Linked DNA regions of Candidatus Scalindua japonica. The protein of the gene in region 1 interacts with the protein of each later gene in a pairwise test. Links are inferred from orthologs where the notes say so. Each region holds a gene or a part of one and is shown in the gene's direction. Other genes may lie near its edges. The genes, in order: def and SCALIN_RS18765.

Region 1 (11,353 bases):
ATATTTTGCTGGCGAAATTAAAACATTTAAAGAAAAATTGGAAAATCACTTTAAACTTAAAATACAGAATGAAGACATCAATCGAAGTATCTCTTTGTACAATGGAATGAGAGATAACGTAATGGAATTTTTACAAAAGCAATGGAACGGATACGTTGGGTATTCCGGTTATGATATCTACACCTTATTGAAGAAGGGTATAAACGCGGCACCTGAAAAATTTCAGGACTATGTATCATCTCTCACTTCCCTGATGAAAAAAATAGGTGAGATTCCTGAAAAAGACCCGGTACCAAAACTCTTCATCTGGGGAAGTATACTGGAAAATGAAGAGATAATCAAAATGATTGAAGATGCAGGCGCCAGGGTTGTATCAGAAGATCTATGTACCGGCAGCAGGTATTTTGACAAAAAAGTAGAAATAACGAATAACCCTTACAAGTCGATATCTGAAAGATATTTAAAAAGATCTCCCTGCTCAAGGATGGTTGATGTATTCGGAAGGATCAAAAGCATAGTCTCCCTTATTGAAAGAAGAGCAATAAGTGGAGCTATCTACCACTCCTTAAAATTCTGTGATCACACTTTATATGATTATCCTCTGGTCAAGGAAGAGTTTGAGAAAAAACACATTCCTCTACTCCATATTAATTGTGATAGCGCTAAAAGTGATGGCCAGACAAAAACCAGGATTGAAGCATTTATAGAGCAACTGACTGCATGATTAAAAACACCTGATAATTTTCTCAGCCACCAATACCCGACAGGAAACATTTCCGGTAATATCAAATTAATTTTGCCAGTCATTGATATAGATTTTATTGAAACCAGGCAAGCAAAAAAAGTCATGATCAATATAAAGAGCACAAAAAAGAGGTTTGCTAAAAAGCTGACACCATATTTAGTTAGAGAACTTTTCAGATTTTTGAATTTATATTCAAAAGTAACCGGCAAAGGTATAGGCAAAGACGATTTAAAGTCTTTTGATATTCTATCTAAAAGCATAGTTCAACTTTTTAATCTTGCCTACAAAAATGGTTCAATATGGACAACTCTTTTTGTACCATCAGAGATTATTTTTGCAATGAAACTGCATCCCTTCTCGTTAGAAATAGCGGCAGCACTCTGCTCAAAATTTGGACAAGGTGCTCATTCTCTCACTGAAGCTGATCTGGCCGCTATACCAACAGATGTTTGCTCTTTCCACAGAACCGCATTAGGAAATGCTTACATGGGTGTCTATCCTCGCCCCCTGTTTCTCGCAGGAACCTCAACGATATGTGACAGCAACATAAAGACAATAAAGATCTGCGAATCTATAACGGGAAAACAGAATATGATAGTAGATGTTCCTTACGAGATGAATGACAACTCCGTTAAATTTCTGACAAATCAATTAATCAGCTTAACAAAATGCCTCGAAAAAGCTACCGGAAAAAAGATGGAGAAACACGCTCTTACAGAAGCCATCGATTTGTCCAATCAAGCAAGAGAGAAAATGATTGAGTTGAACCGTATAAGACAGGACCCACTCTCCCCTCTTGCAGGCGGCGACGGCCTTGGGTTTATGGTCCCAAGCCACTACTTGGCCGGCTCACAATATTCGGTAGATTTTTACACCTCAATGGCAGATGAACTCAAAGAGATAATTGCGACAAGAAGAGAGAACGGAGAAGTGGCCGATGAAAAAGAGATCAGGTTGCTCTGGCTGGAACTAAAACCATATTTTAAAGCAGACGTCTTTGATAAAATCAAAAATGCGGGAAAAACTAAAATAGTTTTTGAGGAAATTAATCACGTCTACTGGGACAAATTAGACCCTGATAATCCTTACGAAAGCCTCGCTCGAAAGCTTATATCCAATCACAACAACGGACCATTAGATAAAAGACTACACGTAATAAAAACTTTAGCCAGAGATTACAATGTAGACGGTATAATCGCATTTTCAACCTGGGGATGCAGAAGAAACAACGCTGCAATACCTACAGTAAAAGCAGAGATGGCTAAAGAGGGCATCCCCCTTTTAAATCTTGATGGCGATTGCGTTGATGATACAAACTATATGTCCGGACAGATCGCCACAAGGACAGAGGGATTTGTTGAGATGTTAAGCGTCAGGAAGTAAACCAATAAGCTGAACTCAAATACTGTTTCCTGTTTTTTTCTAAAATATACACACATTAATACACTAGAAGTACTATGTAATCTCAACAGACTTGATCAGGCCAGTGAGAAAGAGCTTATCTGCTATGCATACGAATCAAAATTTGAAAAAAAGAAAAATGATCAAGGGATAAGCTCGGTACTTTTTGTCCAGGGAAGAGAGAACTGCTGTCAAACCCATTGCCAATTGTCTGGTATGGATTCGTCCGGGCAGACGGGAAATCCCTACAATTTTTGATCAAGAACCACTCAATCCTGGTTTAATTTTGTTTCACTATTCGCCATTAAGGATGCCGAATAGCTGTAAGAGACAGGTTTATTAGTAGGTTTTAATACCGACACTACAAGTACAACCTCTCTACAGCCCATACCTAAATTTTTCACATCAAATGCCTCTATCGGCTTACTCAATTTAACATCTTCTACCAGGGGATCGGACACGTGATCATTGTATAATTTGATAACCTTGATAAGAAAATCATCTGGAGACTCACTCTCAAAACTGATTCTCAGCTTCTTGTTTTTTACTCGCTCAATAGTGAATTTCAAATAATCTACCGCGTATCCGGCAACTTCTCCTGTTTCACTGACAGGCAGTGAAAGGAAATGTTTGACAGCAGGAGTAATGGGAAGCGAAATTGATTGGTATCTGTATTTTTTATTGTTACCAATCTTATTATGTAAATAGTTTGCAACCAGCCAATCTCCAAAAACAGTTGAAAAGTTGTCCACAATGTGCATGCTGTCCAGAGTATTCTGAAAACCCTTGATGCCACCGGCTTTCTCACGTACCAGATTGCCTAAAAACGCTATTCCAAGACGTTCATAAATATATGTTCCCCACAAAAGACATGCGCCATAATCAACCATATGATGCCTTGATATCAAGGAGCTGTTCGTATTATTTAAATATCTTATTACTTTCTTTTCGTCCGTATAATATCCACAAAGTATCATCGCCACTTCTGACAATGACTCACTAAGCCATTTGGTCTCTTTAGGGTCATACTGCCAGTGTATGAGATGTTGAAATTCATGCGCAATAACCCCGAGGTGATAATCGTCAGAAGGATCATCACTATCTAAATACAATATTTCCATGTGGTTGCTATGTTTACCTGCAATCTCATCAATGAAACGAAAATAACCATCAAAGTCATGACCTCGATACTCTCCCAACTGTGTGATGAGGAAATATATTCTGTGGTCATTGTCTACATCAGGTGGATTGCCAAAAGTTTCAGTAAGGATCTCGTAGATCCCTTTTTTACTGTTAATTGACGTTGCCGGAGTAGAGCAATCAAAAGTATGTATTATCTTTTCTATGTCCTGCTTAAAGACATTGACTTCCCATACATCGTCAGAAACAAAGACATATACATGTTTTCCAACACCTCGACACGTTGCCGACAATTCGCTATCCTCGGGCGGCATGGCAGTAAGGTCCCACCTCCAGAAAGTTTTCTTCTCTCCAACCTTGTGAACAGGGACACTCTTAAACCCATCTTGCGCAAAAAGACAATGACATGTAAAGAGAAGATAGGCAAAATATATAAAAAGTACTCTAAACTTAATATTCATGAGTTTTGTAAATTATTTCCCATGAAAGGGATAAACATATCCTGTTCTTCCTGCTTCCCGAAATCGATATTTTTTGTATTTTTTGTAAATCAGTACGTAATTATAGCCTGTAATGGTCTCTTTCTTTTCAAATACTACTTCCTTGATTATAATTGATTTGATTTAGCAAAAAGAATTATTTAACATAAGACACATTATAATCATAATAGACCAAGGATACCATGACAACTCTTATTTACGATGATGTTTATTTGAAACATGATACTGGTGCCAATCATCCTGAAAATGCGGCCAGATTAATAAATACTATTGAGTACCTCCGTTCAGCTAATATCTGGCAAACACTGGATGTTAAGAAACCAAGAGCAGCAACTAAAGAAGAAGTCTCTGCGGTTCACACAATCAGTCAAATAGAACAGATTGCTGAAACTGCCGAAACAGGTGGTGGACATTTGGACCCTGACACTTATGTCTCTCCTGATTCATATGAAGCCGCTCTATATGCATCAGGAGCACTGCTCACCGCCATTGATTTAGTAATGGACAAAAAGACAGGCAATGCTTTCTGTTTAGTTCGTCCTCCTGGACATCACGCCACACCAACAAGAAGTATGGGCTTCTGCCTATTTAATAACGTTGCAATCGCCGCAAAGTATATTCAATCAAGATACAATATCGATAGAATTGTTATAATTGATTGGGATGTGCACCATGGTAATGGAACACAGGATACCTTTTATGATGACCCCTCGGTATTGTATTTCTCCATGCACAAATACCCCTTTTACCCGGGTACAGGTGGAAAAGAAGAGACAGGAAGAGGCAGTGGCTCTGGTTTTACAATAAATGTACCTTTATCATATAACACACAACCTCAGGAATATATTAAAATTTTTAAGGATATGATGAAGAAAAGAGTTAAAAGCTTCAAACCACAATTTGTGTTGATCTCTTCCGGTTTCGATGCATATCGTTTAGACCCAATAAGTGGTCTGAGTTTAGAAGCTTCTGATTTCAATACATTAACGAAATTTACGAGAAGCATAGCCAATGATTGCTGCGAAGGGAGAGTTGTTTCCTGCCTGGAGGGTGGATATCACTTGCTGGATTTACCAAAATGCGTAGAAGAACATTTAAACGGCCTGGTATGTGATATTTAGGTAAATACTGGAAGAACTCTAAGCAGTCTATTACACAGCAGCCTTATGTTTATTAAGAAACTTGGCTAAACGAGATTTTTTCCGTGATGCTGTTTTCTTATGTATAATATTTTTGGCAGCAATTTTATCAAGCTTTTTTGCTGCCAGTGACAGATGTTTCCCCGCCTCATCAAAATCGTGGTTTTTGGTGGCAGAAACAAATTTTTTTATTTGAGTTCTTAACGCGGATTTATCACTCCTGTTTCTAATTCTGCGAACGGCATCTTGTCTTATTGTTTTCTTTGCGGATTTTCTTGTTGGCATTAAACTTTTCCTTAATATATTCTGTTGTCTATCTGATCTAACTTACTTATATTTCAAAAGATAAGTTTATGACATTGAATTGCTGCTGTCAACAAAAAAACAAATAATCCTTGCTTTTTCCGGAAATAATACTATATACTAACTTGATAATTTTCACTAATTTAAAGCTTTTAAATCTTAATAATATTATAACAAAATGGAAGTAGTTACTTACCCAAATCCAGTTTTAAAAACCAAGGCAAAGCCAATTAAAGAGATAAACAATGAGATACGTCAAATTGCAGAAGAGATGCTGGAAGCGATGTATGATGCTCGCGGAATTGGCCTTGCAGCACCACAGGTAGGGTTGTCAATTCGCTTAATGGTATTGGACGTAACAGGTGAAAAAACAGGGGAGAGGGTATTCATAAATCCGTATATCAGTGAAGAAAAAGGTGAAACATTAGAAGAAGAGGGCTGCTTGTCATTTCCTGATGTAATGGGTAAGATAATACGGTCGCAATATATTAAAGTCATTGCCTACAACCTTAAAGGGGAGAAGCTTGAAATCGAAGCGGAAGGCTTATTGGGTCGAGCATGGCAGCACGAAATCGATCACTTAAACGGTTGTCTTTTTATCGAAAAAATGACTCCTGCCAGCACAATTGCCAACCAACCGAGACTGAAAGAGCTTGAACTCTCTTATCAAAATAACAAAGCCGGAATTAGTTAGACCTTATTAAAATACAGTATGAATGTAGTTTTTATGGGTACGCCTGAATTTGCGGTTCCCAGTCTAAAATGCTTAATTGAATCAAAATATTATGTTGTTGCTGTTATAACGCAAACGGATAAGCCCAGAGGCCGAAAGGGACAACCCATCGCGCCTCCTGTTAAAAGCGTAGCTCTAGATGCGGGATTACCGGTAATACAACCTGAAAATGTAAATAGCGAGCAAGTCATAGAGCAGCTAGAGAAGCTGAATCCAGATGTTATAGTAGTTGTCGCTTTTGGACAAAAAATTTCTGACACAATACTGAGTTTACCAAAATATAAGTGTATAAACATCCACGCCTCACTACTACCTAAATATCGAGGGGCAGCACCCATTAACTGGGCGATCGTCAACGGAGAGAAAGAGACAGGGATAACCACTATCATTATGAGCAACAAAATGGATGCCGGCGATATTATCGCCAATAAATCGTTAGTAATTGGCCCTGAAGAGACTGCTGGTGAGTTAGGAAACAGATTGAGTATGCTTGGCGCAGAGACCTTATTAGATAGCTTAATGCAGATTGAAACGGGTAACGCGGAATACACCCGGCAAGACGAGCGTCACGTTTCCCTGGCACCAAAAATCAAAAAAGATGACTGTCTCATTAACTGGAACCAGCAAGAAAAACGGATACATGATTTTGTAAGGGGTATGAACCCAAAACCATCCGCTTATACCTTCTTAATGAGGAACAATTCGAAAGAGAGAATAATTATTCTCAGGACAGAGAGGGATGGCCCTTCTCAAAACGGAGCAACCATCGCACCAGGTACAATCATTGATATTTCAAGTCAAGGTATTAAGACTGCTACAAAAGACGGTAGTATATGGATAAAAGAAGTAAAGCCGGAAGGCAAACGAATGATGAGTGCTGCCGCATTTTCAAGAGGGCACGATCTTAAAGTGGATTATCTGTTTCAATAAAAATTAATAAAATCTTCGCATTAGGGAGACTTACATAAAAATGGAAGTTATAGACAAAAAATTTGTTTCGCTTAACAATATGATGACCAGGCTGAGAAAGAAAAAGTGCCCACCGGAAGGGTTACTGCTCCTTTTTCCACACTGTATACAAAATTCCACGTGTAAACAAAATATCAAACACGATATCAACGAGTGCATACGTTGCGGAAAATGCAAGGTAAAGGACCTGCTGGAATTATCAGAAGAGTACGGCATCAGCATCGCTGTTGCCAGCGGCGGAAGGGTTGCGCTAAAAAGAGTCATGGCTAAAGAAGTACAGGGGGTTGTCGCTATAGCATGCGAAAAAGAGTTACGAACAGGGTTAATGGCAGCTATGCCAAAGGCAATATATGCAATACCGAACAAGAGGCCATACGGCTACTGTGTTGATACGGATGTTTATATGGAGGATGTATTAAAGGCAATAGAGTTTTTTGTTAAAAGCTACAGAAAGACCCATGACAAACCGGCATTAAAGAAAAAAACTGTAGCGAAGAAGACACCTACAACAAAGAAAAAAACTGTAGCCAAGAAGACACCTACAGCAAAGAAAAAAACCGTAGCTAAGAAGACACCTACAACAAAGAAAAAAACTGTAGCTAAGAAGACACCTACAGCAAAGAAAAAAACTGTAGCCAAAAAGACACCTACAGCAAAGAAAAAAACCGTAGCTAAGAAGACACCTACAACAAAGAAAAAAACTGTAACCAGGAAGGCACCAAAATCTTTATAATAATTCACAGCACGTATTCCCTGGTGCCTGACAACCGATAGCAATGTTATCAAATTAATTAATCTGTATTAAATAAATCAACCAAAGAATATACAAATGATTAAAACCAGAAACGTTCAGGAGGTGTTCTAGTGGGACAAAAAGGAATGAGTGTACAACGCCATATTGTCGAACAGGAGAGAGATTTTCCTAAGGCTACGGGTAATCTTACAGGATTGCTGATGGACTTGATATATGCGGCAAAGATCATATCAAGAGAAGTTAATAAGGCAGGTCTTGTCGATGTACTCGGCCTTACCGGTACAGAAAATATACATGGTGAAGAAGTGAAAAAGCTGGATGAATACGCAAATGATCGACTATTTAAAGCCATGGACCATGGAGGACATCTCTGCATAATGGCTTCTGAGGAGAGAGATGACGTCATACATATTCCGGATAAATTTCCTAAAGGTAATTATGTACTGCTATTTGATCCGCTTGACGGCTCATCCAATATCGATGCGAATGTCAGCATTGGTACGATCTTTTCCATACATCGGAAAAAGACGGATGGTGAAAAGGGCACACTTGAAGACTGTCTACAAAAAGGATCTGATCAAGTCGCTGCCGGTTACATAATTTACGGTTCCAGCACAATGCTGGTTTTTACAACCGGACAGGGGGTAAACGGTTACACTTTAGATCCGAGTGTGGGAGAATTTATTCTATCTCATATTGACATCAAAACACCTTCAAAGGGAAAAATTTACAGTGCCAATGAGGGCAACTCCAAGTTCTGGGATGAAGGCACCAGGAAATACATAGATTATCTTAAAGAGAAAGATTCTAATTCGGGCAGACCATATTCATTGCGCTATATAGGTTCGCTTGTAGCAGATTTTCACAGAAATCTGCTCTATGGTGGTATATTCTTATACCCTGCTGATTACAAAAATCCTGACAAACCAAAAGGCAAATTACGTCTATTATATGAAGCATCACCACTGGCGTTTATCGTAGAACAAGCCGGTGGGATGGCAACTAGCGGCAAGGAAAATATAATGGATATTGTACCAACAGAACTCCACCAGAAAGTACCATTGATTATAGGCAGCAGGGAAGACGTTCTCACATATCAAAAATTCATTTCTGAAAATGCTTGAAAAACAAGAGAAACAAACTGGCAACCGAACTACTGAATTGTAAACATTAACAAGTAGTTTCGGTATAATTTTTTTTAAATCCTTTTTTACTTCCGTTAATACGGCAAAAACGAAAAGCAGTTTCACTTTAAGAAAATTTCTTTTTCTTGGCGATCTATGCGGCCCTGCGTGAGAACATATTTTTAATGGAAAACAGGAATAGTAGTTGCCAAGGGCCTTTTAAGAACAGGAACGAGCATGAAGAGAAGCTTCTTTTTTTCGAGTTCTTATTTACGCAACAGTCACTTCTTCATTCAGATAAACATCCTGAATCGCGTTTAGCAGTTCTACACCGACATCCATAGGCTTCTGAAAGGCTTTTCTCCCGCTGATCAATCCCATTCCTCCGGCACGTTTGTTGATAACCGCGGTTTTTACTGCCTGGGCAAGATCATTCTCTCCGGAAGCGCCACCTGAATTGATTAGCCCTGCTCTGCCCATATAACAGTTGATTACCTGTAATCGGGCTAAATCTATAGGGTGGTCAGATGAGAGGTCCGAATAGACTCTCTTGTGGGTCTTACCGTAGCTAGCCCCGCCTTCATTTAAGGCGTTGTAAGCTCCGTTACACTCAGGCAGTTTCTGTTTAATTATATCCGCTTCAATTGTCACACCCAGATGGTTGGCCTGCCCGGTAAGATCTGCTGCAGTGTGATAGTCGACACCACCTGTTTTGAATGCAGAGTTCCGCAGATAACACCAGAGGATTGTCGCCATTCCCATTTCATGTGCGATATTAAATGCTTCACTGACCTCCACAATCTGGCGCGTTGACTCATCGGAGCCGAAATAAATTGTAGCCCCAACTGCCACAGCACCCATATCTCTTGCCTGTTCAATAGATGCAAACATAACCTGATCGAATTTATTAGGGTATGTTAAAAGTTCGTTATGATTGAATTTAAGAATAAAAGGTATCTTGTGAGCATATTTTCTTGCTACTATACCCAGAACGCCCAGCGTAGACGCAACGGCATTACACCCTCCATCGATAGCGAGTTTTACAATATTCTCAGGATCAAAGTATATGGGGTTTGGCGCGAAAGAAGCAGCAGCAGAGTGTTCAATACCCTGGTCCACGGGCAGAATTGAAACATAACCAGTATCTGCCAGCCTTCCGTGAGAAAAAATGCTCTGTAAGCTTCTTAAGACCGGTGTCGGCCGATCTGAAAGCGCAAATATCCGGTCAACAAAATCTGATCCGGGCAGGTTTAATTGTTCACGGGAAACTTTAGCCTTATGGTTTAGTAAATTTTCTGCCTCTGCATCACCAAGAATAGTTGTTATTTTATCTAAGCTCATAACGGATAACCTTTAATATAATTTTCTGACAAAATAAAAAGTGATAATAATAAAACACTGACCTGATTTCAATATAAAAAAATCAATGATACATTTCTTCTTTTTTGTCACATATCATTTCTTTTATATTTTTCATGACAGCGGTCGCAGGTATCCTGCAATTTCTCATATTCAATATTCAACTTAACCATTTCTCTTGATTCCGCAGCCTCAACTACTGCAAGTGCCTGGTAATGAAACATAGTATCTATCATTACAAATTCCTTAGGCAGGTCCTTTTTCTCCTTACCGGTAAAGATTACAGCAGAAGCATTTTTCAAATCCATAGCACACTTTTTAATTACTTCCCAATCCTGCCTCTGCACAGAATCCAGCAAAGCGTCTTCACACTCATCCAGGTCTTGCATGTGCATCCTGAAAATAGTTCTGCTTTCATAAGATGGCGTTTCAATTTCGTTTTGAGCAGCTGTTATACGTTCATCCAACCCCCCTATCTCTTCCTGCGCAGATCTATCTGACTCGCCACAAGAGCATATTAAAAACATAATAGCTAAAACACTTAAGATGCAAAATGATTGTTTACACCGTGGTAACACTGACTTTGAAAGTCCAAACTCCCTCATAATACTTTTCCTCTGTTCAGAATTGAAATTTTTTTATATCATTTCTTTATAACAAAAAGGTTTTAATATATCCAGCCTTTTATACTTAGAACAAATCTAGCAATAATTGAGTTAAAGCATGAATCACATTGACTTAATATAGGTAATTTGATAATGTCCTGATTGGGATGGAGACGAGGAGACGCTCGATGACAAAAATAAAAATCTGTGGAATAAAAAGCTTAAATGATGCAATTTCTGCGGTCGATTACGGTGCGGACGCTATTGGTTTCGTATTTGCGAAAAGTATACGAAAGGTAAGTAAAGAAAGAGCCCGCTCTATTATACGAAAATTACCTCCATTCGTTACAACGGTTGGACTCTTCGTTAATGAAACAGCTGACAACATGGAAGCTGCCTTCAGGTTTTGCGGCCTGAACGCGATACAACTTCACGGTAATGAACCTCCTGAGACATTAAACAGATTGAAAGATATTATAACTATTAAGGCATTCAGAATTCAAAACGAAAGAGATATCACTCCGATTAAAAAGTATAAACCTAAAGCTATCCTGCTCGATGGATACTCAAAAAACCAAATG
Region 2 (11,465 bases), on another replicon or contig:
GAAGGAGAACATCCGAACCAGGCGAGTAGCTAATTTGAGAGGAAAGGGTGCAGGGTGGTTCTTCGTAGAAGCGCCGGTTATATTCCATATCTGCTTGAACCAATCGTTAAAATCATTTTTACTGATTTTGCTTTTCTTTCGCTGTTCTTCAGATGGCTGTCTGTATCCTCCCGGTTTTCGTTGCATTAATATGTATTCCATATCATTTTTGATAATAGCATTGGGTTCATAGGGCTTTCCCAGGAACTTTGTACCGTTGGATACTTCATAGTTTGCGTTTGATATTTTATGCCAGATGATGGGATTGAGATTATCAAATCCAATCTTCCTGCATATTACCGAAATATCAGCGTGTAAGGGGAAGACAAGATGCCTTCCGTATTTACGCCGGGAAACGCAGACATCACCGACGACACATACTAATCTGCCGCCAGGGACCAGCACTCTGAATACACCTTTCCAGACTTTCTTCAACTCTTTTAAAAATGTTTCATAATTATCTATATGGCCCAATTGATCGGAATTTTCATTGTAACGTTTAAGATTCCAGTAGGGCGGGGACGTTACGACAAGATGAACAGAGTCATTTGGCAAAAATGAGAGGTCTCGCGAATCACCATGTATCAGTTTATGAGATGTTTCATTAATATTTTTCATTCCGCAAAAACCCTTACATGAGAGGAGAGAGATTTTGCAAAATGAGAGAAAGCAAGATCTGTTGACGGTTCTTTATAAATGCCATTAATCCCGTTAACACTGTCAGAGGTGATAAACGATGCAGATGTGTAATGACGCTCTCGAATAAGTTTTTTACAAAACAGCTCATATCGTTTCATGTATGATGCCCCTGTAAATTCAGGAAATACCTTAAAGTGGGGTTCTTTCACTTTCACGGGACGTTTCGAAGCTTCACACTCTTCAAGCATAAAGAAATAACCGAGAAACGGCGGAGTATCTCCTTTAAACGCACCTTCTCTGAATGCTGTCCAGAGATCAAGGGCCGTCCCCATTGCCTCTTCTGTCCGGTTATTGAAATTGTTACCAAAGGATGGCCCGACTTGAGATTTTGCCTCTACCGCGGCAACTAAGCTATCATCTTTGATAACCAGTAAATCCCACTCCTTCGTAGGTCGAAAGAATCCCGGTAACTCCAGCAGTTTCTTCCGGTAAACATATTTACTTTTAATTCCGGTATCCAGTATTATCTTTGTAAAAAGATTAATAAATTCATCCATTTGCGCGCCACCGGTCACAGCGCTTCTCAAGCCGGCGTCAGCGGTCCCCTTGCTTTTTTGCCGTTCTCCCTGTGCCTTGCGGGTAACCCAGTAATGAGCAACTGCCACAGCTACCTGTTGGTCAGGATTGTCAGTAATTTTCTGCATAAAGCAATCGGTTTTCAGATAATTTAAACTTCGATAAAAAGAAAATATTGGACCAGTTTATAAAAACAGTTTTGTAAATGTATATGATGAAGCGGGTTTTGTCAATAATGATAAGGGATTAAACAAAATGAATTCTTTATTACTCTATAACATCCTCAGCAATTATCCAGACTCCGTAAATTTGAAGATATTTACCATTGACACCACTGCGGTATTCCATTCTTGTTACTTCGATACCATCATAAACAAATCTATCACTTATTCTCTGATTTATGTAATCACCGGATGCCGATGAATACTGCAGGACAAAGTTGAAAATTTCAACATTACCTTCATCTTCGATATAACGTACGTTTGAGCCTGCTACACCGTCGGATTCTCTTATATTGTCTGTATATGTCACTTTAAGTCGGTAATAACGCTTTGTTCCTTCAAGTGGCGCAAGGAATTGAGACAGTAACCCTCCATTTAAATATTTTGTTAAAGATGAGTAGGATGTCCCTTCGGTGGTAAATGTAATATTACCTACAGGAAATATCTGAAAGGACTGTGTTCTGACAACATCATTACCATTTATCGTTTTTGCCTTAATGTCACCTTTTACTTCCAGCTTTGATCCCGGAGTCATTGTGCCTATCCCGATGTTACCATTATTTGTATTGAATACATTGGAGTTTTCAGCTTGCCAGAAAGAATCTTTCCCTCCATTTGTTGCTGCGGCTACTGCTGCTGTTGTCTGCAATGTTCCATCGGGAAACATGATTCCATCAATTCCAGGGCTGCCAAAAATATGGAGTCTGGCCAATGGTTCCAACGTACCGATTCCCACATTACCTCCAAAGATAGCGTTGTTCCCTATTCCATCAGCATCTTTTTTATCATCTTTGGGGTCCTGATAACCCGAAGCAGAGCTAAAGCCCTCTTCCGAAGCAGAAACAATATTCGTTATGGTATAGGATCAGAAAATTACTATTGAAACTAAAACCATGATAAATGACCTTTCAGTTCTTAATCGCATTTTATCCATCTCCTTTCTGTATTGTGAAATACTACAAAAAATGAAAGTTTTAATTATTTTACAGAATTTTCGCGGCATGGGTTATATACAAAACCGTTACTTTCAGTGAACTCGCAGAAAACCTTGCATGCCTCATTACTCAACAGATTATCAATGACATCTATTTTGCGTTTTTTGAGTTCCTCTTTCCAATCCGGGTGAAGAGGGCCTTCATCAAAGCCTGTGATCTCCTCCAGCTCTTTTCCACTGCCTGCTATCACAAGCGATTGTATGCCAGACCATATAACAGCCCCGTAACACATAGCACACGGCCGCCAGTTAACTACGAGTTCATGTGAAACCATGCCGGGCTTTCCAAGATCAAAAATTTTGAGTTTCTTTTGGGCGATTGATAAAGCCATTATTTCAGCATGAGCTGAAGAGCAGTTTGATGGTACGACTATATTTACACCTATGGAAATTAATTTACCGGTATGTTGTTCAAATACTCCTGCCGCAAACGGCCCACCGGTACCGTATTTATAATTTAACTTGGAGAAATGAATAATCATCCTCATCCGGTCTGCATGTGTAGTGAGATATTCAGGGCAGCGTGCAAGTTCCCTGGTAATCCAATCAGGTAAAGTAAGAGTTATATCCATGATTCTTGCTGAAAAAAGATTAGAGGGAGAGAATAATGTCTGATCTTGAAATACAATCTTCTATTTTTTTTTCATCAATCCAATTGATAGAAAAAATTTTACAGTACAGTAGTCTTCAGAAACTCTTTTTAAGTTGGTAAATGTATAAAAAGATGAGTGATTTGTCAACAATGGTAGATAATCAAATGGATTGAATAGCTCATTGTATGTTGCAGTTATTCGTAATTCTGATATTTGGAATTACTTATTCTTATGGATAAACTTCCATCTTATTCCCGATAGCATAGAGCTTGCCGTCTGTTGAAGGAATATAAATAGTCCCGTCTTTATCGATCGCTGCGGATGATTCAATGGCACCGCCGGTTTCAATAAACCACTTCAGGGTGCCGTCTGGGTTTATGGCGTAGAACTTTTTATCGCGTGAGCCCACATAAATAACTCCATTAGCGTCAACTGCAGGTGAAGACATGACTGAATATTTTGTTTCAAATGTCCATTTAAGAGTACCGTCAGGATTTATTGCATAGAGCCGGCCGTCTCCAGACCCTACATAAATTGTACCGTCCAGTGCGAGAGCCGTGGAGGAGTCGATATCGTATTCAGTCTTAAATTGCCATTTCAGATGACCATCAGGGCTAAGCGCAAACAGGTACGAGTCTTCAGAACCGAAATAGATTGTTCCATCATCTCCAATGGAAGGTGATGATTCCAGCAGATAGTGAGTGCCGAATGACCAGACGGCTTTGCCATCAGGCCTGAGAGCAAACATATAGTAATCTTCTGAACCGCAATAAACCATATCATCATCTCCGATAGCAGGGGATGACCATATGTGGTCTGCAGTCTTATATTTCCATCTGTGCTTACCTTCCGCGTCCACTGAGTGTATTCTGCCGTCCCAGCACCCAAAATAGAGCGAGCCGTCATCTCCAATCGCAGGAGAGGAGAGAATGCCTCCCTTTGTCTGGTGTTTCCATTTCAGTTTACCGTCGGGATAGAGCGCATAGAGGCATCCGTCCCAGGATCCGAAGTAGATGATGCCGTCAATATCGATTGATGGAGTGGAGTCCACTTCAGCGCCTGTTTTAAACTTCCATTTCAGAGTGCCATCCGGATTAACAGCATAGAGATGTTTATCCTGTGATCCAAAATATATAGTACCATCAATGCCTATTACAGGTGAAGATGAAATAGACGCCTCAGCCTGAAACTCCCATTTTATGTCGTTTGTCTCTGACGCGGCATAAGGACTTCGCCCCGTATGGTGCAGGTCATGGCGATGCATAGGCCAGGGTGTACGAGCAACTCTCTCACCGAAATATTGTGGAGAAACATCTTCTTCCTGCTCGTCTGACCACGCGGTTTGTGTCAATGTATATAAAAGAATGCCAATAATGAAAAACGCTGAAGATAGCGCATTTCTATACCTGAAAACAGTCTTGTTGTTCGTTGTCACTGAAAAATCCTTTCGATCAATATTTTATAAAAGGTCTGAAATGGGTGCTTATAGATTGCCGTTATTTATAAAACACCCTTTGTAGAGGGAACTTCATTTGTCCGTTCATCAACTTTTGTAGCCCTGTCAAGGGCCTTCGCTAAACCTTTGAAAATCGCTTCCGCGATATGATGTGCGTTTTCACCGTATGGAACATCTACATGGAGGTTCAGACCTGCGTTTACCGTAAATGCCTCCAGAAACTCCTTGATCAGTTCAGAGTCAAAATCACCAATCTTCCGGGAATCTAACTTAGCGTTGAAGACCAGGGCAGAACGCCCGCTTATATCCAGAGCTATGTTTGCAAGTGATTCCTGCATCGGTAGACTGACATTGGAAAAACGGACTATCCCTGCTTTATTGCCTAAAGCTTCTTTTACCGCCAGCCCCATGCAGATACCAACGTCTTCAACCGTATGATGAAAGTCTACATTGGTATCACCTGTAGCCTTAAGTTCCAGATCAAACAGGGCGTGCTTTGCAAGCAGATCCAGCATATGGTCAAAGAAGCCAATACCTGTAGATACTGAACGTTTACCCTCACCGTCCAGATTGAGAGATAGACTGATGTTCGTTTCATTCGTCTTTCTGTCTATTATTGAGGTTCTCTTTTCCATAATCAGCTATTTTGATTCAGTAAAACCAGCTGTACTTCCGCCAGTTGTTCCAGTAAAGTTTCTATTTCCTTGTCGGTCCCTATCGTAATCCTCAAGCAGTCGTCCAGCCTTGGTTGATCTATGTGTCTGACAAGTATCTTTCTCTCTTTCAGCTCCCGATAGATTTCTTTAGCCTCATAGGAATCTTCGCATTTGATCATAACAAAGTTTGCTTGAGATGGGTATACAAAAAATCCAAGTTTTTTCAGTGAATTTGTCAGGTATTCTCGTGTTTTAATTATCCGGGAAACGTTTTGTCTAAATGTTTCCTGATCATCCAACGCGGCAACGGCAGATGCCATACTGAGCCTGTCTACATTATACGAATCTTTAACCTTCATCATTCCATTGATCAGCTCTTTCTGCGCTACCGCAAAACCCAGGCGCATTCCGGCCAGTGAATATGATTTTGAAAGTGTGCGCAGGACAATGAGATTTGGGTGTTTATCTACCAGCCGCAGGCAATTATCTTCGGCAAAATCCGCGTACGCCTCATCAACCACAATTATACCGTCTATCTTCCCCGCAATTTCTGAAATCTTTGCAACCGGTATCATTGTTCCTGAAGGAGAATTGGGGTTACACATAAATGTAACGGCGGCACCGTTTACCAGAATCTCTTCCGGCAGAGAATAATCTTCACGGAAATCAATTACGCACTCTTTCGCGTTCTGAATATCTGACAGCACCTTATACAAAAGATACGTCGGATACGGATAGACAACCTTATCATCTTTGCTGACAAAGCTCCGGGTTATTATGGTTAAGAGATCATCAGATCCGTTGCCAACCATGACCCTTTCCGGTTTCGTCTTAAAAATCTCTGCTACTTTTTCCCTGGCGCCCGTAGAGACTGGGTCAGGATACAACCGCAATCTTTCATCTATTTCATCTTTCAAAGCGGCAAGGACTTTAGGAGAAGGGGCATACGGGTTTTCATTGGTATTGAGTTTGATGTACAGGCTGTCCTGAGGCTGTTCACCGGGAATATACCCGGTCATGTTGTCAATATTTTTTCTGAAATAACTTGAGTGTTTTTTAGTTTTCATTTTTATATGCTTTCTACAGATGCTAACATAGAGCATCTATTCTCCTCTTTCTTATCTTGTACAAATTACTTATTCACCCTTATCCGAACAGAGTTCGCGTGGGCATGCAAACCTTCTGATTCCGCGATAGTAATTATGTCATTGGATGCTGATTTAAGTACCTCTTCTGAATATGACATTATACTGGTCCTTTTGAGGAAATCATTTACTGACAGGCCGGAGCAAAACCTTGCCGTACTGCTTGTTGGTAATACATGTGACGGTCCGGCATAGTAGTCGCCAACCGCTACCGGCGTATACGGCCCGGCAAAAATAGCGCCTGCGTGTTTCAGCTTCGATAAAACCTCGTCTTCATTTTTTACAATTACCAGTAAGTGTTCGGGAGCCAGAGTATTTGAGATATCTATGGCTTCATTCATGTTTTCTGTAATAACTATGAAACCGAATTTATCCAGGGACTCTTCTATAAGAGAACTGCGGGCAGAGGTCCCGGTTTGTCGGGATACCTCCTGTAATACCCCGTTTGCAACCTCCTCAGAGCTGGTAACCAGTATTGAAATACCTGGAGCATGTTCTGCCTGCGATAGCAGATCAGACGCAACATATGCATGATTCGCAGATTCATCAGCTACTATAAGCACCTCACTTGGTCCTGCCAGCATGTCAATGCCCACATGTCCGTAAGCTTCTCTCTTGGCAAGTGTTACAAATTGATTACCGGGCCCGACAATCTTGTCAACTCCAGGGACTGTTTTGGTGCCAAATGTAAGCGCTGCTATTGCGTGTACGCCCCCAATCATGTAAACTTCATCCACATCTGCTTCTCCGCATGCAACCAGTCTTTCCGGAGAAATGGCCCCGTCTCTGCCGGGTGGTGTTACAACCACAATTTTGTCTACTCCTGCAACTTTTGCAGGTATGGCGTTCATTAATACTGAAGAGGGATATGATGCTGCGCCTCCGGGGACGTAAATTCCAACGTTTTCGATAGCACTGTATTTAACTTCTATCTTTGCTCCCTTTGAATGAAATGATCCAGGTTCACGAATGCGGATATGTTCCTGGAATTCCCGGATATTCTCCTTTGCATTTTTTATAGCGCTTATTAATTCGGGAGATACTTTATTGTATGCTTCCTCAATTTCGGAAGTCTTAATTTTAATATTTTCTGCTGACAGGCTTACACCTTCAAACTTTTCTGAATAATATTCCAGGGCTTCATCACCCTTCTCTTTTACGTCGTTAATTACACGCTTGACACTTTCAGCCGGAGATAACGGTTCACCAAAGACCTCTTTTGTCTTTGCTTCCATTCCTTTGGTGACAGTATCTGCAAATATACTCATTCCCTGCTTAAGCTTTTCAATTTCCCGTGTAATGTCACATTCCTGCGATTTTAATATTTTCATCTTTTCTTATCCACCAACTTCAACAGCACGTACCATATCACCGACTGATATCGGGCCTGATTTCGGAATGCCGGATATTTGAGTAGTATTAACATTCAGTTTTTCATTACTTAGCTTATTGCTTTCGGGTCTTCCTGTCATTGATTCGGCCATCATGGCGCCGCTGAGTGTCTGTGCTTCATGAGATCCATGTTCTGAGCAGGGTGTTTCTTTCTCACCGGCAACACAGGTGGAGAATTTGTCCTGTACATGAGCAACAAAGAGATGTTCCTTGACATTTTCCAGTTTCCCAAGGGATTCACCGCTATCCGGGTCCTTTACTTCATCATCGCTCTGTACAAAGACGGCAAATACCATCCCGTTGACTACTCCATTATTTCTACCGACATTAATTACGATACTATATTCATCGAGTATTTTGGCAACTTTACCTTCAATTTTTTCCATATTTATTATACCTTTTGATTATATTATAAGGATAAAGTGTTAAGTAATTATATTTTAGACCCCTTCTTTGTCAAGGAGAATTGAATCTACAATCATTTATTGTTTTGTATCTGACGTCATAAATTCGTTCTTGATAAAGCTTTTTATTCTCAATGAGTTTATGAAAATCTATGGAATAAAATGGTTTCTTGACACTTTTAACCCACTCGTTATAATTCTGAAGTGTCCCGGATTTTGTTACATTTTCCACAATTTTCTTAAAAATGTCAATAATTGCAGGTATTGATGAAGCCGGTTATGGTCCCACATTAGGCCCGTTTGTTCTATCTAAGGTCGTGATGGAAATACCGGATGAATATGGCCACGATATAAATATATGGCATCTCCTGAAGGACGCTGTTTCTGAAAAGATACAAAAGCATGGAAATCGTATAATAGTTGGTGATAGTAAAAAGTTGTACCAGCAGAAAACCGGATTAAAAATGCTGGAAGAGGCGGTTTTGTCTTTTGTCTGGCATACAAATGGTCCTGTAACAAAATTCAGTGATTTGCTGAGACTATTATCAGATTGTGGTGAAAATGTTCTGGAAAAATATCCATGGTATCATGGGAAAGACATTGATCTGCCGGCCGCTTCAAACGTATCAGCAATCATGAATTACGCAGACATTTTCCAGGATACGGCAAGCTTTCGGGACATACGCATACTTGACATAAAAAGCCGGTTTTTGTGTGTTTCTGAGATAAACAGGCAAATTGAGCTTCTTGGTAACAAGTCTTTGTTACTATTCAAGAGCTGTGTATCGCATCTTATAGAAATCTTTGAATGTTATGGGAAGCATAAGCCAGAGGTATTAATAGACAAGCACGGTGGGAGAAACTACTATGAGAAATTGCTGGCACAGAATTTTGAGGGATGTAATATAGATTCAATTACAGAAGGAAACCCTCTTTCGACTTACAGCATCAGGAATGAGAGTAATAAGATGGATGTATCTTTTATTGTAAGCGCAGACTCAAAGTATTTTCCAACAGCGCTGGCTTCCATGTTCAGCAAATACATGCGTGAGCTGTTTATGAAATTATTCAATGCATTCTGGCAGGAAAAAGTAGAGGAGATAAAACCAACTGCCGGGTATCCGGAAGATGCCAGGAGGTTTTTATCTCAGATTCACGATGTAAAGAACAAACTGAATATCAGTGATGACATTTTAATCAGGGCTAAATAACCGTTTAAACTGTTTAAACGGCTCAAGCAGCTTAAACTGTTATTTAGGTACTTTCAACTTTTTATGACACACAAAAAACCTTCTTAAAAAAAGAATTTTACAAAGTAATTACTAATATAAGGAGTATAACAGATATGGGAGTTAATGTTGCAGTAGTAGGGGTTACTGGCGCAGTGGGAACAGAAATGCTCAGGGTGCTTGAAAGAAGAGACTTTCCTGTTGATGAATTAAGGCCGCTTGCTTCAAGCCGTTCTGCAGGGAAGAGTGTAGTCTTCCGTGGAAGAGAGGTACAGGTACAGGAGTTAACTGCAGATTCTTTTGATGGGATGAATATCGGTCTCTTCAGTGCGGGTGGTGGTATAAGCAGAGAGTTCGTTCCTCATGCTATTGAAAAAAATTGTGTTGTCGTAGACAATACCAGCGCATTCAGAATGGATGAAGATGTCCCACTGGTTGTGCCGGAAGTAAATGCAAACAGGATTTCGGAACATAAAGGCGTAATTGCAAACCCAAACTGTTCAACGATACAGCTCGTTCTGGTCTTAAAACCGATACATGATGCGGTAAAGATCAAGAGGGTGGTGGTTTCAACCTATCAGGCTGTATCCGGAGCAGGTTATAATGCATTGATAGAACTAAAGAAGGAGACCGAACATGTCCTTTCCGGGAAGAGTGAAGAGTTTAATCGCAGCATATTTCCTCATCAGATAGCGTTTAATGTTCTTCCTCAATTACCACAGAGTGATGCTTTTAAGGAAAACGGCTATACAGACGAAGAGATGAAGATGATTAACGAGACGAAAAAAATCCTGGAGGATAGCTCTTTCCGCATAACCACCACCACTGTCAGGGTGCCTGTATACAGGGGACACAGCGAGTCGGTCAACATTGAAACAGAGGGGCCTTTGAGTGCTGATCAGGCCAGGGGGCTATTAAGCAAAGCGGAAGGCGTCGTGGTCCTTGACGAGCCGTCAAAGCAGTTATATCCACTGGCAACTGATGCTGCTGGTAAAGATGAGACCTTTGTTGGAAGAATACGGGAAGACCAATCTGTTGAAAACGGATTAAATATGTGGGTCGTAAGCGATAATCTTCTGAAAGGCGCGGCCCTTAATGCAGTCCAGATTGCTGAAAAGTTGATATAGAATAATAGAAACGATTTACCGCAAAGCCGCTAAGAGCGCAAAGGAAAACTTGCTTACTGTTCTCCCGTTGGATAGAAAAAGATACATTTAGCTATCATTAGCTATATAAATTTGACCGACCTCACTTTCGAGAGGAGCCGAGTGTTGGAATCCTCTCGAAAGTGAGGTCTTTTCCGGCTCATTACTAATTCCTGTGAATATGAAATATTTTTTGTTACCTGTAATCCTGGCAGCGCTAATGTGCGGATGTTCATATGCACAAAATAACGATGAAGTGTTTTATCAGACTTCAACAATAAACGCTTTGCTCGATGAAGTCTATGACGGAAATATAACAGTTAAAGAGCTTAAGGGATATGGTGATCTTGGCCTGGGAACATATAACAACCTTGATGGTGAAATGATAGGGCTGGATGGTCTGTTTTATCAAGTAAAGGCGGACGGAATAGCTTATGCGGTTGACGATTCAATTAAAACTCCATTTGCCGTGGTAACTTTCTTTGAATCGGATAAAACAATTGTTTTAGAAAAGAGCGTAAACTATAAACAGTTAGAACAATATCTGGATAATGTGCTTCCGACAAGAAATATCTTCTACGCGTTCAAGATTGAAGGGACGTTTAAGTATATCAAGACAAGGAGTGTGCCCTGGCAGGACAAACCGTATCCACCGCTTGTTGAAATTGTAAAGGACCAGCCGATATTTGAGTTTCATGATGTCAACGGCACAATAGTGGGTTCCTGGTTTCCGGGTTATATGAAAGGAATCAATGTTCCCGGTTACCATTTTCACTTCATCACTGAAGATAAAAAAGGGGGTGGGCATTTGCTTGAGTGTCAGACAGGAGGTGTTAAGATCGGAATTGACTACACTTCCAATTCGTACCTGGCATTGCCGGAAGATGATGAGTTTTATAAAGCAGAATTGTCTAAAGAAAACCAGGATGAGTTAAAAAAGGTGGAAAAATAAAATAAGGAGAATGCCGGATAGTCT

What was found.
Region 2: the proteins of def (region 1) and SCALIN_RS18765 interact in binary tests that used the Escherichia coli proteins (3 or more experiments, as listed by UniProt). The link is inferred for Candidatus Scalindua japonica from one-to-one orthologs.

The regions. Positions count from the first base shown.
Region 1 is NZ_BAOS01000040.1:8,234-19,586, reverse strand. What follows is about bases 4,413-7,164. They hold def (peptide deformylase), read left to right. Parts: upstream 4,413-5,406; coding sequence 5,407-5,922; downstream 5,923-7,164. Other genes in these bases: SCALIN_RS19485 (DUF116 domain-containing protein), read left to right, coding at 6,932-7,164; fmt (methionyl-tRNA formyltransferase), read left to right, coding at 5,941-6,891; rpsT (30S ribosomal protein S20), read right to left, coding at 4,938-5,210; SCALIN_RS19505 (histone deacetylase family protein), read left to right, coding at 4,413-4,907. In the rest of the region: SCALIN_RS19520 (2-hydroxyacyl-CoA dehydratase), read left to right, coding at 1-724; SCALIN_RS19515 (2-hydroxyacyl-CoA dehydratase subunit D), read left to right, coding at 848-2,128; SCALIN_RS19510 (hypothetical protein), read right to left, coding at 2,416-3,747; more of SCALIN_RS19505, read left to right, coding at 3,969-4,412; more of SCALIN_RS19485, read left to right, coding at 7,165-7,663; fbp (class 1 fructose-bisphosphatase), read left to right, coding at 7,810-8,808; SCALIN_RS19475 (class I fructose-bisphosphate aldolase), read right to left, coding at 9,079-10,149; SCALIN_RS19470 (hypothetical protein), read right to left, coding at 10,257-10,772; SCALIN_RS19465 (phosphoribosylanthranilate isomerase), read left to right, coding at 10,961-11,353. UniProt on the Escherichia coli protein: Removes the formyl group from the N-terminal Met of newly synthesized proteins. Requires at least a dipeptide for an efficient rate of reaction. N-terminal L-methionine is a prerequisite for activity but the enzyme has broad specificity at other positions.
Region 2 is NZ_BAOS01000035.1:23,041-34,505, forward strand. Bases 8,602-11,465 are described here. They hold SCALIN_RS18765 (aspartate-semialdehyde dehydrogenase), read left to right. Parts: upstream 8,602-9,460; coding sequence 9,461-10,471; downstream 10,472-11,465. Other genes in these bases: SCALIN_RS18760 (ribonuclease H family protein), read left to right, coding at 8,602-9,326; budA (acetolactate decarboxylase), read left to right, coding at 10,683-11,441. Also shown: SCALIN_RS18710 (DNA-methyltransferase), read right to left, coding at 1-657; SCALIN_RS18715 (PaeR7I family type II restriction endonuclease), read right to left, coding at 654-1,382; SCALIN_RS18720 (hypothetical protein), read right to left, coding at 1,522-2,211; SCALIN_RS18725 (nucleoside deaminase), read right to left, coding at 2,454-3,041; SCALIN_RS18730 (outer membrane protein assembly factor BamB family protein), read right to left, coding at 3,292-4,497; imidazoleglycerol-phosphate dehydratase HisB, read right to left, coding at 4,563-5,153; hisC (histidinol-phosphate transaminase), read right to left, coding at 5,156-6,241; hisD (histidinol dehydrogenase), read right to left, coding at 6,307-7,650; SCALIN_RS18750 (hypothetical protein), read right to left, coding at 7,657-8,097; more of SCALIN_RS18760, read left to right, coding at 8,361-8,601.